Regions from separate parts of the Sphingomonas benefaciens genome, predicted to be linked through region 2. Evidence: predicted binding sites of a transcription regulator. Region 2 holds the regulator's gene; each other region holds the start of a gene.
The links. The regulator LexA, encoded in region 2, represses DNA repair genes until DNA is damaged. The targets are predictions, from matches to a motif close to GTTCCNCNCTTGTTCT.
Positions count from the first base shown of each region.

Region 1: the regulator LexA is predicted to act here: its motif matches at 1,775-1,790, upstream of recA (recombinase RecA).
Region 3: the regulator LexA is predicted to act here: its motif matches at 777-792, upstream of uvrA (excinuclease ABC subunit UvrA).
Region 4: the regulator LexA is predicted to act here: its motif matches at 1,196-1,211, upstream of ACU5AX_RS02065 (DNA recombination protein RmuC).

Region 1 covers NZ_JBREIC010000001.1:541,222-544,469, forward strand. The annotation lists gene ACU5AX_RS02590 (class I SAM-dependent methyltransferase) at 1-199, opposite strand, end outside; gene recA (recombinase RecA) at 623-1,696, opposite strand; gene ACU5AX_RS02600 (4-(cytidine 5'-diphospho)-2-C-methyl-D-erythritol kinase) at 1,841-2,665, opposite strand; gene ACU5AX_RS02605 (tetratricopeptide repeat protein) at 2,662-3,248, opposite strand, start outside.
Region 2 covers NZ_JBREIC010000001.1:693,079-696,326, reverse strand. The annotation lists gene ACU5AX_RS03285 (ComEC/Rec2 family competence protein) at 1-1,214, shown strand, start outside; gene lexA (transcriptional repressor LexA) at 1,499-2,188, opposite strand; gene ACU5AX_RS03275 (molybdopterin molybdotransferase MoeA) at 2,247-3,248, opposite strand, start outside.
Region 3 covers NZ_JBREIC010000002.1:194,722-197,969, reverse strand. The annotation lists gene ACU5AX_RS09495 (TonB-dependent receptor domain-containing protein) at 1-194, shown strand, start outside; gene ACU5AX_RS09490 (hypothetical protein) at 254-667, opposite strand; gene uvrA (excinuclease ABC subunit UvrA) at 800-3,248, shown strand, end outside.
Region 4 covers NZ_JBREIC010000001.1:432,964-436,211, forward strand. The annotation lists gene ACU5AX_RS02055 (M48 family metallopeptidase) at 1-381, shown strand, start outside; gene ACU5AX_RS02060 (hypothetical protein) at 382-1,140, shown strand; gene ACU5AX_RS02065 (DNA recombination protein RmuC) at 1,308-2,750, shown strand; gene ACU5AX_RS02070 (hypothetical protein) at 3,044-3,248, shown strand, end outside.

The DNA of each region.
Region 1 (3,248 bases), 150 kb from region 2:
GGCGCGCGGTCGCAAGCGCCGCGGTGGTGGCGCCGGCACCGCAGCCGAGATCGAGCGCCGCGAACGCGCCCGGCGGCGCGGCGGCGAGGATCGCTGCATCGAGCCGCGGCGCCAGATCGGCGAAGGACCGGTCGGTGCGCCGCCACTCCTCCGCCCATATGTCTCCGACCCGCCCCGTCCAGTCGCCGCTCGCCGTCATTCCGTCCTCCGATGATCGTGTCGCTGCCAACCTCCGCCGCCAGCTGTCGGAAGGGCTATGCCGGGGCGCGCTTTCCGCGAGGAGGCCTCGGTCGCTGTAGGGGGATCTGTCCGTTGGAAGGTCTCAAAGGTCACACCCAGGCGTCCTCTCGCGAAAAGTCTCAAAGGTCGCACCCGGGCGCCCTCCCGCGGAAGGTCTCGAAAGTCGCACCGCGGCCGCCTCAAGGAAAGTCTCAAAGGTCGCACCGAAGCAGCCTCGCGCTGAAAGCCTCGAAGGTCGCACCGAAACGCCTCGCCAGAACGTCGCGTCGGAGCGCCCTGGCGTCATCGCTCTGCCAGCCGCGCGTCGGAGGCGGGGCGGCTGCAAACGAAAAGAGGCCCTTCGTCGCCGAAGAGCCCCTTTCCTTTCGCACGGCTGGTCGGATCACAGATCGTCGTCGGCATCCGGACCGGTCATCATCTCCTCGGCGACCTTGTCGGTGCGCTGGCGGATCGCCTTTTCGAGGCGGTCGGCCATTTCGGGATGTTCGCGCAGATAGTTCTTCGCATTCTCGCGGCCCTGGCCGATGCGGGTGCTGTCGTAGCTGAACCACGCGCCCGACTTTTCGACGAGACCCGCCTTGACGCCGAGGTCGAGGATCTCGCCGATCTTCGAGATGCCTTCGCCGTACATGATGTCGAATTCGACCTGCTTGAACGGCGGCGCGACCTTGTTCTTCACCACCTTGACGCGCGTGGCGTTGCCGACGATGTCCTCGCGATCCTTGATCTGGCCGGTGCGACGGATGTCGAGGCGGACGGAGGCGTAGAACTTCAGCGCGTTGCCGCCCGTCGTCGTCTCCGGATTGCCGTACATCACGCCGATCTTCATGCGCAGCTGGTTGATGAAGATCACCATGCAGCGCGAGCGGCTGATCGAGCCGGTCAGCTTGCGCAAGGACTGCGACATCAGCCGCGCCTGCAGGCCGACGTGGCTGTCGCCCATCTCGCCCTCGATCTCCGCGCGGGGCACCAGCGCCGCGACCGAATCGACGACCAGCACGTCGATGGCGTTGGAGCGCACCAAAGTATCGGTGATCTCGAGCGCCTGTTCGCCGGTATCCGGCTGCGACACGATCAGCTCGTCGATGTTGACGCCGAGCTTCTTGGCATAGACCGGGTCGAGCGCATGTTCGGCGTCGACGAAGGCCGCGGTGCCGCCGTTCTTCTGCGCCTCGGCGATGACGTGCAGCGCGAGCGTCGTCTTGCCCGAGCTTTCCGGCCCATAGACCTCGATGACGCGGCCGCGCGGCAGGCCGCCGACGCCGAGCGCGATGTCGAGACCCAGCGAGCCGGTCGAGATCGCCTCGACCTGCATCGCCTCCTTCTGGCCCAGCTTCATCGCCGAGCCCTTGCCGAAGGCGCGGTCGATCTGCGCGAGGGCGGCGTCGAGCGCCTTCTGACGGTCTGCGTTTGCGGTAGCCATACCGGAGTCGATCACTTTCAGATTGGCGGCCATAAGGATGTTCCCTTCGCTTAGGCGATGCGCGCGCGCGGGGCAACGCGGTTGACAGCCATGTACATCTTTTGTTCCGGTGGAACAAGAGGGGAACCGGATGTTCCTGGGCGAACGTAGGATTTTTTCCGCAACGCCGTGCGGCGGTCAGTCCAGCGTGGTCGCCAGTGCCCACCAGCCCCGCCCCCGGGCCGCTTCGGCCGCTGCGTCCCGCGCCGTCTCGCTCTCGAACAGCGCGAAGCAGGTGGCGCCCGAGCCGGACATGCGGGCGAGCGTCCCGCCGTCGGCGCGGTCGAGCAGCGCCCGCACCTCCGCGATGACGGGGGCGAGCGCGGTGGCGGGCGGCTCCAGGTCGTTGCGGCCGGCGTGGGCGGTGGCGAGCAGGTCCGCGCCGACCGCGAGCGGTCCGCGGTCGATGCCGTCCCAGCGGGCGAACACCGCCGCGGTCGATACGGCGACGCCGGGATTGACCAGCAGCAGCGGCGTGCCGGCGAGCCCGGCGACCGCGACCAGTGCCTCGCCCCGGCCGGTACCCAATGTCGTCCGCCCGTCGAGACAGGCGGGCACGTCGGCGCCGAGCGCCGCCGCGATGGCGAACAGCCGCGGGTCGTCGCTCGCCGTTCCCGCCAGCCGGGCGAGCGCGCGCAGCGTCGCCGCCGCGTCCGCCGAACCGCCGCCGATGCCGGAGGCGATCGGCAGATGCTTGTCGAGTGAGATCGCCACCGCTCCGCCGCCGAAGGTCGCGCGGAAGGCATCACGGGCCCGCAGCACGAGATTGTCGGGTGCCGGCTGCAAAGCCGCCGCAAACGGTCCGGTGATGGCGAAATCGTCCTCCGCCGCCGGCACGACGGTGATCGTGTCGCCGTCGCGGGCGAAGGCGAACAGCGTCTCGAGCTCGTGATAGCCGTCGGCGCGTCGGCGGCGGACGTGGAGGGCGAGGTTGATCTTCGCCGGTGCGGGCTCGACGATCATCGCCGCGGCAATCCATTGGCGATCTTGCCGGCGAGGCGCTGGCTGTCGCCGGCGTCGGCGACGACCTGCGCGGCCCGCCAGGCATAGCGCGCCTCGTAGCGGCGGCCGAGCGTCCAGAAGAGATCGCCGAGATGTTCGCCGATCTCGGCATTGTCGGGCTCGCCGATCGCCGCCGCCTCGACCAGCGGCAGGCCGCGGGCGGTCTGGCCGCCGAGGTGATAGACCCAGCCGAGCGAATCGGTGATCGACGTGTCGTCGGGCTTGAGCGCATGCGCGCGTTCGAGCATCCGCGTCGCAGCGGGCACGTCCTCGCCGTGCGCCGCCTTGGCATAGCCAAGATAGTTGAGCGCCAGCGGTTCCGCCGGCCCGAGCTGGACGGCGCGTTCCAGCGCCGGCCGCGCCCGCTTCCAGTCGCCGGCCTGATCGAGCGCGCCGCCATATTGCAGCCACAGCGTCCACTCACCGGTGCCACCGGCATCGAGCACGCGGCGGTACCAGGGTGCCGCCTCCGCATAGCGCGACGCGGCGACGAGCCGGTCGCCGTAACGCTGCCAGTCGCCGTCGGTGGACTCCGGTCGCTCGG
Region 2 (3,248 bases):
TGGGCCGGCAAGCGATGACGCTGCGCCTGGTCGCGGCCGGCGCCGGCGTGGTCCTGCTGATCTGGCCGGAGGCGCTGGTCGGACCGAGTTTCCAGCTGTCCTTTGCCGCGATCGGCGCGATCGTCGCGCTGCACGCGCATCCGCGCATCGCCGCCGCCTTTCTAGCGCGCGACGAGCCGCGCTGGCGCCAGCTGGTCCGCTCGCCCGCCTCGTTGCTGCTGACCGGCTTCGTCGTCGAGGCGGCGTTGCTGCCGATCGCGGTCTACCATTTCCACAAGGCCGGCCTGTACGGCGCCATCGCCAATCTCGTCGCCATCCCGCTGACCACCTTCGTCGTCATGCCGCTGGAGGCGCTGGCGCTGCTCTGCGATCTCGTCGGGCTCGGCGGACCCGTGTGGCGGCTCGCCGATGGGTCGCTCCGCTTCCTGCTCTGGCTGGCCCATCGCGTCGCGGCGCTGCCGGGCTCCGCCACCGCAATCGCGACGGTGCCGACCGGCGCCTTCGCCGTGTGCGTGCTCGGCGGGCTGTGGCTTGCTTTGTGGCGGACGCCGCCGCGCTGGTTGGGTGTGCTGCCGCTCGTCCTGGGTTGCGGCTGGATCCTGATCAGCCCGCCGCCCGATCTGCTGGTAACAGGCGATGGCCGGCATCTGGCGGCGCGCACCCGTGACGGCCTGTCGATCCTGCGCGACCGCGCCGGCGATTACACACGGGCGATGTTGAGCGAGACGGGCGGTGTCGATGGAGAGCCGGCCTTCCTCGCGGACAGCACCGCGGCGCACTGCACGCGCGATGCCTGCGTCATCGCGTTGGACCGCGGCGGGCGCCGATGGCGGGTGCTGGCGACACGGAGCCCCTATCCGCTGCCCTGGCCGACGCTGATCGCGGCATGTCGGCAGGCGGATATCGTGATCAGCGAACGGCGGCTGCCGCGTGGCTGCACGCCCCGCTGGCTGAAGCTCGACGCGCCGGTGCTGGCGGAAACGGGTGGGGTGGCGGTGACCCTCGCTACGCGTCGGATCGTCACCGTGCGCCAATCCGGCGACGCACACCCTTGGCTGCATCCGCCCGTCGCACGCCCGGCCGCAGCGGTGCTGTATCGACCGGACGGCTGGCGCGGCCGGAACATCGTGACGCAATGTCACGGTGGCGGCTGCCGATCCCGCGTGACCTATCGCCATGACAAGACGTCGCCGCCGACAAACGCGTCACGCTGACGAGCCGAGACCCGAGAGGTCAACGACGAACGCTGGAAGCCCATGCCGCGGCCTGGCCTCGCTACGCGACCGCTCACCTGCGGATCTGGGGTGCCCCCACGTCACAGGCGGGGACCGACCCGGACGCCGCGTCGGCGACTGCAAAGCGCATCGGCGGTCGATCGGTGGCATCGTACGACCGAAGCAAGCGCCACCAATGGCGGGGAATGCGCCCTAGCGTCTGTCCCAAACCGGGACATTCCGGTGTCGTGCTTGTCACTGCCTCGCGAACTGACGCAGCAACTTCAATCGTAACGCCGCAGGATGCCCGACAGCTTGCCCTGCACGCGCACGATGTCCGGCGTGTAACGCTGCGGTTCGTACGCCCGATTGGCCGGATCGAGGCGGATCATCGCACCTTCCCGGCGGAAGTATTTGAGCGTCGCCTCGCTCTCCTCGATCAGCGCGACGACGATCTCGCCATCGCGAGCGGTTTCGGTCCGGCGGATCAGCGCATAGTCGCCGTCGAGGATGCCCGCCTCGACCATGGAATCGCCGGACACTTCGAGCGCGTAATGCTCGCCTGAGCCGAGCAGCGCGGCGGGTACCGCGAGCATCGAACTGCCCTCGAACGCCTCGATCGGCACGCCGGCCGCGATCCGGCCATGCAGCGGGATCTCGACCACGTCGTTGGCCGGCTGCGGCGCCGGGCGCACGTTGCCGCGTGCCGCAGGGGCAGGCACGGATGCGGCCGCCGCAGGCGCTGCCTTGCGCTCGGGCCGCTCCGGCATGCGGAGCACCTCCAGCGCCCGCGCCCGATTGGGCAGACGGCGGATGAAATGTCGTTCTTCCAGCGCGCTGATCAACCGGTGCACACCGGATTTGGACTTGAGGTCGAGCGCTTCCTTCATTTCCTCGAACGACGGGGAAACGCCGGTTTCCTCCAGCCGATCGTTGATGAAGCAGACGAGCTCGTGCTGCTTGCGCGTGAGCATTGGGCGGTCCTTCCCGTCAGAACAGACGCGGAACTTCTAGGGAACGGACCGGCGCTCGTCAAGCGATCATGAGGATTTCTGCCGAGTCGCCCGTCTGCGCGGCCGGGGCGCCGGCGGGGCGGACGATCAAGCAATGCGACCGCGCAAGCGTCAACAGCATCGAACTGTCCTGTATGGTCGACGCATATGCGCGGCCTTCGCGAAGTTCGGCGCGCAGATAGTCGGTGCGGCCGCCGTTCGCCGGCAGACTTTCGCCAAGGATCGTGCTGGTCGTGCGCGGCAGCGGGTTCCGGGCGCCGGCGAGATGCGCGATCACCGGCCGCACGAACAGCGTCGCGGTGACAAAGGCCGAGACCGGATTGCCCGGCAGGCCGAGCACCAGCGCCGCGCCGATCCGGCCGGCCATCATCGGCTTGCCCGGCCGTAACGCGATGCGCCAGAAATCGATCGCGCCGCCGGCGGCCTCCAGCGCCGGCCGGACGAGGTCGTGGTCGCCGACCGACGCGCCGCCGGTGGTGACGATCAGGTCGGCGTCGACGCCGGCGAAGGCATCGCGCAAGGTGACGAGATCGTCGGGCAGGATGCCGAGGTCGACGAGGTCGATCGGCAGGTCGGCGAGCATCGCCGCCAGCATCGCGCGGTTGGACTCCGGCAGGGCGTCACAACCGGCGCTGCCTGGCTCGACCAGTTCGTCACCGGTGGCGCAAAGCGCGACGCGGATGCGGCGGCGGACGGGGATCGTGCCGAGACCGCCGGTCGCCGCGACGGCGAGACGGGCGGGGGTGATCCGCTCGCCGGCGGGAATCAGCACGTCGCCCGCGTCGAAGTCGAGGCCGCGGCGCCGGACGTTGCGGCCCAAGGTGCCGGGGCCTTCGCCGGTCAGTCGGACCGACACGCCATCGGCCGCGACCTCCTCCTGCACCATCACCGTATCGGCACCGGCCGGCATGGTCGCGCCCGTGAAGATACGCACCGTCTCGCCGGGTGCGACGGATGCGGCGAACGGGCGCCCGGCGGCGCTCTCGCCGATCAGCGTCCAAGGGCCGGGAAGGTCGGCATG
Region 3 (3,248 bases), on a different contig from region 2:
AATTCTACCTCGATTCGCAGCTGCGCTTCCGCACCCGCGACAATTTCGAGTTCTTCGTTGGCGGCGACAACCTGCTCGACAACAAGCCGCCGTACCTCGCCGACATCGGCAGCTCGGCGGGGCAGGACACCGATGCGGGCACCTACGACCCGCTCGGCCGTCGCTATTATGCCGGCGTGCGCATCGGCTTCTGATCCGTCCGCTTCGACGATCTAGAAAGGGGGAGTGGCCGCAAGGTCGCTCCCCTTTTTCGTCAGGCCTTCTTGCCGAACAGCTTGCCCAGCACGCTTTCCGCAACCGTGCCGACCATCGCCAGCATCGCCGCCGGATCGGGGTCGCCCTGCGTGCCCTGCGGCGGCGTCGGCGGAGCGTGGGGCGGGGCGGGGGGCGCGGGCGGCGCATCGGGACCGGCGGGCGTCGGCGGCACGGGGGGCACTGGCGCGGCCGCAGCCTCGCGCTTGGCCCGGCCCTTGGCGACGGCGGCGCTCGCCGCGGCGGCGGCCATCGTCAGCCCGGCGGCGAGCATCTCGCGCCCCTGCGGCGTGTTGGCCTTCTCCAGCACCGCACCGCCGATCTCGCGCACCTCCTTGGGCAGGCGGATGCCCATCACCTCCTTGGGCAGCTTCGCTTTCTTGGTCTTCTTCTTGTCGCCGCTCTTCTTGCTCATGACTGCCTCTTCGCTGTGCTACAGCTAGGTAATACACGCCCGCATCAAATCAACGGGTGCTGGCAGGCCGGTTCGTGCGTTCCTATCTGCCCAACCTAGCATAATCCCCGGAACAGAAGTAGAACCGCGAGCATGAGCCTCACCACCATCTCCGTCCGCGGCGCGCGCGAGCACAATCTCAAGGACGTCGACGTCGACATCCCCCGCGACACGCTGACGGTGATCACCGGCCTCAGCGGCTCGGGCAAGTCGAGCCTCGCCTTCGACACCATCTATGCCGAGGGGCAGCGCCGCTATGTCGAGAGCCTGTCGGCCTATGCGCGCCAGTTCCTCGAACTGATGCAGAAGCCGGACGTCGACCATATCGAGGGCCTGTCGCCGGCGATCTCGATCGAGCAGAAGACGACCAGCCGCAATCCGCGCTCGACCGTGGCGACGGTCACCGAGATCTACGATTACATGCGCCTGCTGTGGGCGCGCGTCGGCATCCCCTACAGCCCGGCGACCGGCGAGCCGATCGCCGCGCAGACGGTCAGCCAGATGGTCGACCGCGTCATGACCCTGCCGGAGGGGACGCGCCTCTATCTGCTCGCGCCGGTGGTGCGCGGCCGCAAGGGCGAATATCGCAAGGAGCTGGCGGAGTGGCAGAAGGCGGGCTTCACCCGCGTCCGCATCGATGGCCAGATCCACGAGATCGACGAGGCGCCCGCGCTCGACAAGAAGTTCAAGCACGACATCGAGGTGGTCGTCGACCGGCTGGTGATCCGCGAGGACATCACCACCCGTCTCGCCGAAAGCTTCGAGACCGCGCTCGCGCTTGCCGACGGCCTGGCCTATGTCGACCCGGCCGATCCGGCGACCGACGAATATACCCCGCACACGCCCAAGTCGGCGGTGCTCGGCGATCACGCGCCGCCGGGCCGCATCGTGTTCAGCGAGAAGTTCGCCTGCCCGATCAGCGGCTTCACCATTCCCGAGATCGAGCCGCGGCTGTTCTCGTTCAACGCGCCGCAGGGCGCCTGTCCGGCCTGCGACGGCCTCGGCGAGAAATTGCTGTTCGACGAGGATCTCGTCGTCCCCAATCACGACCTTTCCATCAAGAAGGGCGCGGTCGTGCCCTGGGCCAAGTCCAATCCGCCCTCGCCCTATTACATGCAGGTGCTCGGCTCCCTCGCGCGCGAGCTCAAGTTCGACCTCGACACGCCGTGGAAGGACCTCCACCCGGAGGTACAGGACAAGATCCTGTTCGGCACCGGCAAGACGCCGGTCACGCTGACCTTCATCGACGGCAAGAAGAGCTACGACGTCAAGAAGCCGTTCGAGGGCGTCATCGGCAACCTCAACCGCCGCATGCTGCAGACCGAGAGCGCGTGGATGCGCGAGGAACTGTCGCGCTACCAATCGAGCCGCCCGTGCGAGGTCTGCCACGGCGCGCGCCTCAAGCCGGAGGCACTGGCGGTCAAGATCGCCGGCCAGGACATCGCCCACGCCACCCATCTGTCGGTGGTCGACGCGCTAACCTTCTTCACCGCCATGCCGGACACGCTGTCGGACCAGCAGCGCGCGATCGCCGAACGCATCCTCAAGGAGATCGTCGAGCGCCTCGGCTTCCTCAACAACGTCGGGCTCGACTATCTCAACCTCGACCGCACCAGCGGCACATTGTCGGGCGGCGAAAGCCAGCGCATCCGCCTCGCCAGCCAGATCGGCAGCGGCCTGTCCGGCGTGCTCTACGTGCTCGACGAACCGTCGATCGGCCTGCACCAGCGCGACAACGACATGCTGCTCGCGACACTCCGCCGGCTGCGCGACCTCGGCAACACCGTGCTGGTCGTCGAGCATGACGAGGATGCGATCCGCACCGCCGACTATGTCATCGACATGGGGCCGGGCGCCGGCGTCCACGGCGGCCAGGTCGTCGCCAAGGGCACGCTCAAGCAATTGCTGAAGAGCAAGACCAGCGTCACCGCCGATTACCTGAACGGCGTGCGCGAGGTGCCGGTCCCCGCCACGCGCCGCAAGGGCAATGGCAAGAAGCTGACCGTCCACAACGCCCGCGCCAACAACCTCACCGGCGTCACCGCGAGCGTGCCGCTCGGCACCTTCACCTGCATCACCGGGGTCAGCGGCTCGGGCAAGTCGAGCTTCACCATCGACACGCTCTTCGCCGCCGCCGCGCGCCAATTGAACGGCGCGCGAATCCTCGCCGGCAAGCACGACAAGGTGACGGGGCTCCAGCACCTCGACAAGGTGATCGACATCGACCAGTCGCCGATCGGCCGCACCCCGCGCTCCAACCCGGCGACCTACACCGGCAGCTTCACGCAGATCCGCGACTGGTTCGCCGGCCTGCCGGAGGCGCAGGCGCGCGGCTACAAGCCCGGCCGGTTCAGCTTCAACGTCAAGGGCGGCCGTTGCGAGGCGTGCCAGGGCGACGGCGTGCTCAAGATCGAGATGCACTTCCTGCCCGACGTCTACGTCACCTGCGACGTCTGCCACGGCGCGCGCTACAATCGCGAGACGCTGGAGGTGAAGTTCAAGGGCAAGAGCATCGCCGACGTGCTCGACATGACGGTCGAGG
Region 4 (3,248 bases), 260 kb from region 2:
GCTCGACAGCAGGAGTATGAGGCCGACCGGATCGCAGCGATTGCCGAGGGTAAGGAGGTTGCGGCGCGCGCGTTGCTTCGGGTGACCTGCCAGCATGCGCGGCACGAACAGGTCTGGCGCGCTGTCTGGGAGCAGGCTCACCTCAGGGCTGATCCGCCGACTTCCCCGACAGCGATAAGCGGCTGCGCCATGGAAGGGCCTGACGATCAGGATCAGTTCGCAATCGATCGCGAACTCGAAAGCCTGCCCGGCCTCGGCGACACGCACCCGGGACTAGCCTCGCGACTGGCGGCCTTGGGTGTGGAGCCGTTCGTTCCGCCGCCGCTCGCAGGCGGCTCTGCATTCGACCTGCTGGGCGAAGCGCGAGTCGCCATCGCGTAGATGCTCGACGATGATTGGCATGCGGGTTGTTCCCCACACTGGGCGGAACGCTTTCGGGAGCGGCAGGACGCGATCAGTGAACGCGCCGCGTTGTCGGACTCGCTGGCCCGTGACGAGATTGACGATGACGGGCGCTTTCGACTGGCAGAACTGATCGAGCAAATCGATGGTCCCATTGCCGGCGCGACCGCATTCGACGACGTCGCCAAAGTCGTGGCCGATCCTGGTCCGGCTCTGTCGCGCCAGGGAATCGCTCTTCTCGATGCTGGGCAGGACGCCGGCTTGCCGCTGCTCGAGCATGCGGCTGAGCGGTTTCCCGGCGTTGCCGATCGCCTGTACGACCATATCATCGCCTATTTGGAGGGGGCAGGCCGGCGCGAGGAAGCCAGTCGCTATCGCGCGCTGCTTCGGCAGGCGCAGGACATTTCGGAGCAGCGCCGCATAGAGGCAGAAGGCATCGACGAGGCCGTTGAACTTCGGCCACTGACGGACGACGTGCATGCTGCCGCAGTGGCCTCCGTCGTGGGCGTTGACGGCGTCCGACGGCTTTACGTCGCATTGCGACACCTGCCCGTGGCAGGTACTGACCAACTGATCTGCGTCGTCCAGCCAGGCTCCGGGCGAAGCGGCCAGGAAGTCGTCGGCGACGTGCTGGCGCGACTGGCGCAAGTTTGCGACGTCTTGTGCATACAAGGTTCGCGCGACCGACGCTGGCTTGTCCGGCGACTCGAGGCGGTTGAGGGAGGCCGCCTCGTATGACGATCGGCATCGCTTCGCCCTACGCATACCAACTATTCCCTGTCCTACAGGCCTCGTTCGATCTATGTTCCTTGACGGGGCGGCGCGTGCGTCGTTCATGACTGTCGCAAGCAATGGTCGCACACCCCGACCGGGTGAGACCTTTAGGACTTTTCGAGGGGTAAGGCGTGGAGCAGATCATCATCGTCGCCATTCTGGCGCTTGCCGCGGGCCTTCTTGTCGGCTGGCTGGTCGCCGGGCGACGCGCCGCTGGCCTGGCGGCCGAACTGGCGGTGGCGCGCAGCAAGGTCGCCGATGCGGAACTGGTCCGCCAGGCGCGCGACGCGGTCGAGCGGGAACGCAACGAGGCGATGCGCGAGGCGGCATCGCTGCGCGCGCAGACCGACGAGCGCCTCGGGCTTGCCGATCGGCTGCAGCGCGAGCTCGCCACGGTGCGCGCCGATCGCGACGCCGCCCGCGCCGAGATCGCGGCCTTGCGCGCGCAGGGCGAGGCGTTCGAAGCGCGGTTGGTCGAATTGCGCGAGGCAAAGGACGTCATGGCGGCGCAGTTCGGCGAGGTCGCCAACCGCCTGCTGTCCGACGCGCAAAAGGCGTTCCTGGAGCGGGCCGAGGCGCGCTTCCGCCAATCGGAGGAAAGCGCCGGCCAGAACCTCAAGGCGCTGTTGCAGCCGGTCAACGAGCGACTGTCGCGCTACGAGGAGGGGGTCGCCAAGGTCGAGGCGGAGCGCCGCGACGCCTTCGGCGATCTCAAGGGGCAGATCGAGCAGATGCGCCTGGGTCAGGAGCGCGTCTCCGGCGAGGCGGCGAAGCTGGTCAATGCATTGCGCAACGCGCCCAAGGCGCGCGGTCGCTGGGGCGAGCAGCAATTACGCAACGTGCTGGAAAGCTGCGGTCTTTCCGAACACACCGATTTCGCGATGGAGGTCAGCGTCGCCGACGGCGAGGGCGGCCGGCTGCGCCCCGACGCCATCGTCCGCGTGCCGGGCGGCAAGTCGCTCATCATCGACGCCAAGGTGTCGCTCAACGCCTATCAGGACGCCTTCGGCGCGGTGGACGAGGCGGAGCGGCAGATCGGCCTCGCCGCCCACGCCCAGTCGATGCGCGTCCATGTCAACGGCCTCGGCAACAAGGCCTATTGGGCGCAATTCGACGACGCGCCCGAATATGTCATCATGTTCGTTCCCGGCGAGCATTTCCTCTCGGCGGCGCTCGAGCACGATCCGACCTTGTGGGACTTCGCCTTCGACAAGCGCGTCCTTCTTGCCACCCCGACCAATCTGATCGCCATCGCCCGCACGGTCTCGGCGGTGTGGCGGCAGGAGAAGCTGGCCAGCCAGGCGCGCGAGATCGGTACGCTCGGCAAGGAATTGTACCAGCGGCTGGCGGTGATGGGCGGCCATGTCGCGCGGCTCGGCAAGAACCTCGACACCGCGATGGGCGCGTACAACGCCTTTGTCGGCAGCCTCGAAAGCCAAGTGCTGACCAGTGCCAAGCGGTTCGAATCGCTCAACATCGACACCGGCGGCAAGGCGATCGACGCGCTGCCGGTCGGCGAACAGAATGCCCGGCCGCTGACCAAGCTGACGGCTGCGGTGCCCGAGGAGGTGTGAGGTGGCGCGCGGCCGGACCATGCGGTTGTCGCCATCTCGATGGCGCAGCAGCGGGATCGGGCGGCGTAGCGCCGGACTTCCCGTCGCCTCCACCCGTGCTGATGGCGTCGACCAATGTGGCGCTGATCGGCGTGACCCGTGGCGATGCCCGACGGCTGACCCGCGCGGCCGCCATAAACTTCGCTCAACGCGAAAAGGTCCCTGTGTCTCGGACATATTTTCGCGCTCCGGCGTTGGACCGTCGAAACTGTCAGTATTTCTGACGGTTCGCGAAGGAGAGCGATGTGGGCGGCATGTACCGGGGCACGCTGGTCATGGATCAGGACGGGGTGATGGATGGGATGGTGGCGGGCGACGTGATCGTCCGGCGCGGCTGCCGCGTGCGGATCGCCGGCATGGTCAGCGGCGATCTGCGCGTCGAGCAGGGTGCCGAGGCGCATGTCTCCGGCATGATCGCCGGTCGTATCCATCAGGATGGCGGCCGGATCCTGGTCTCCG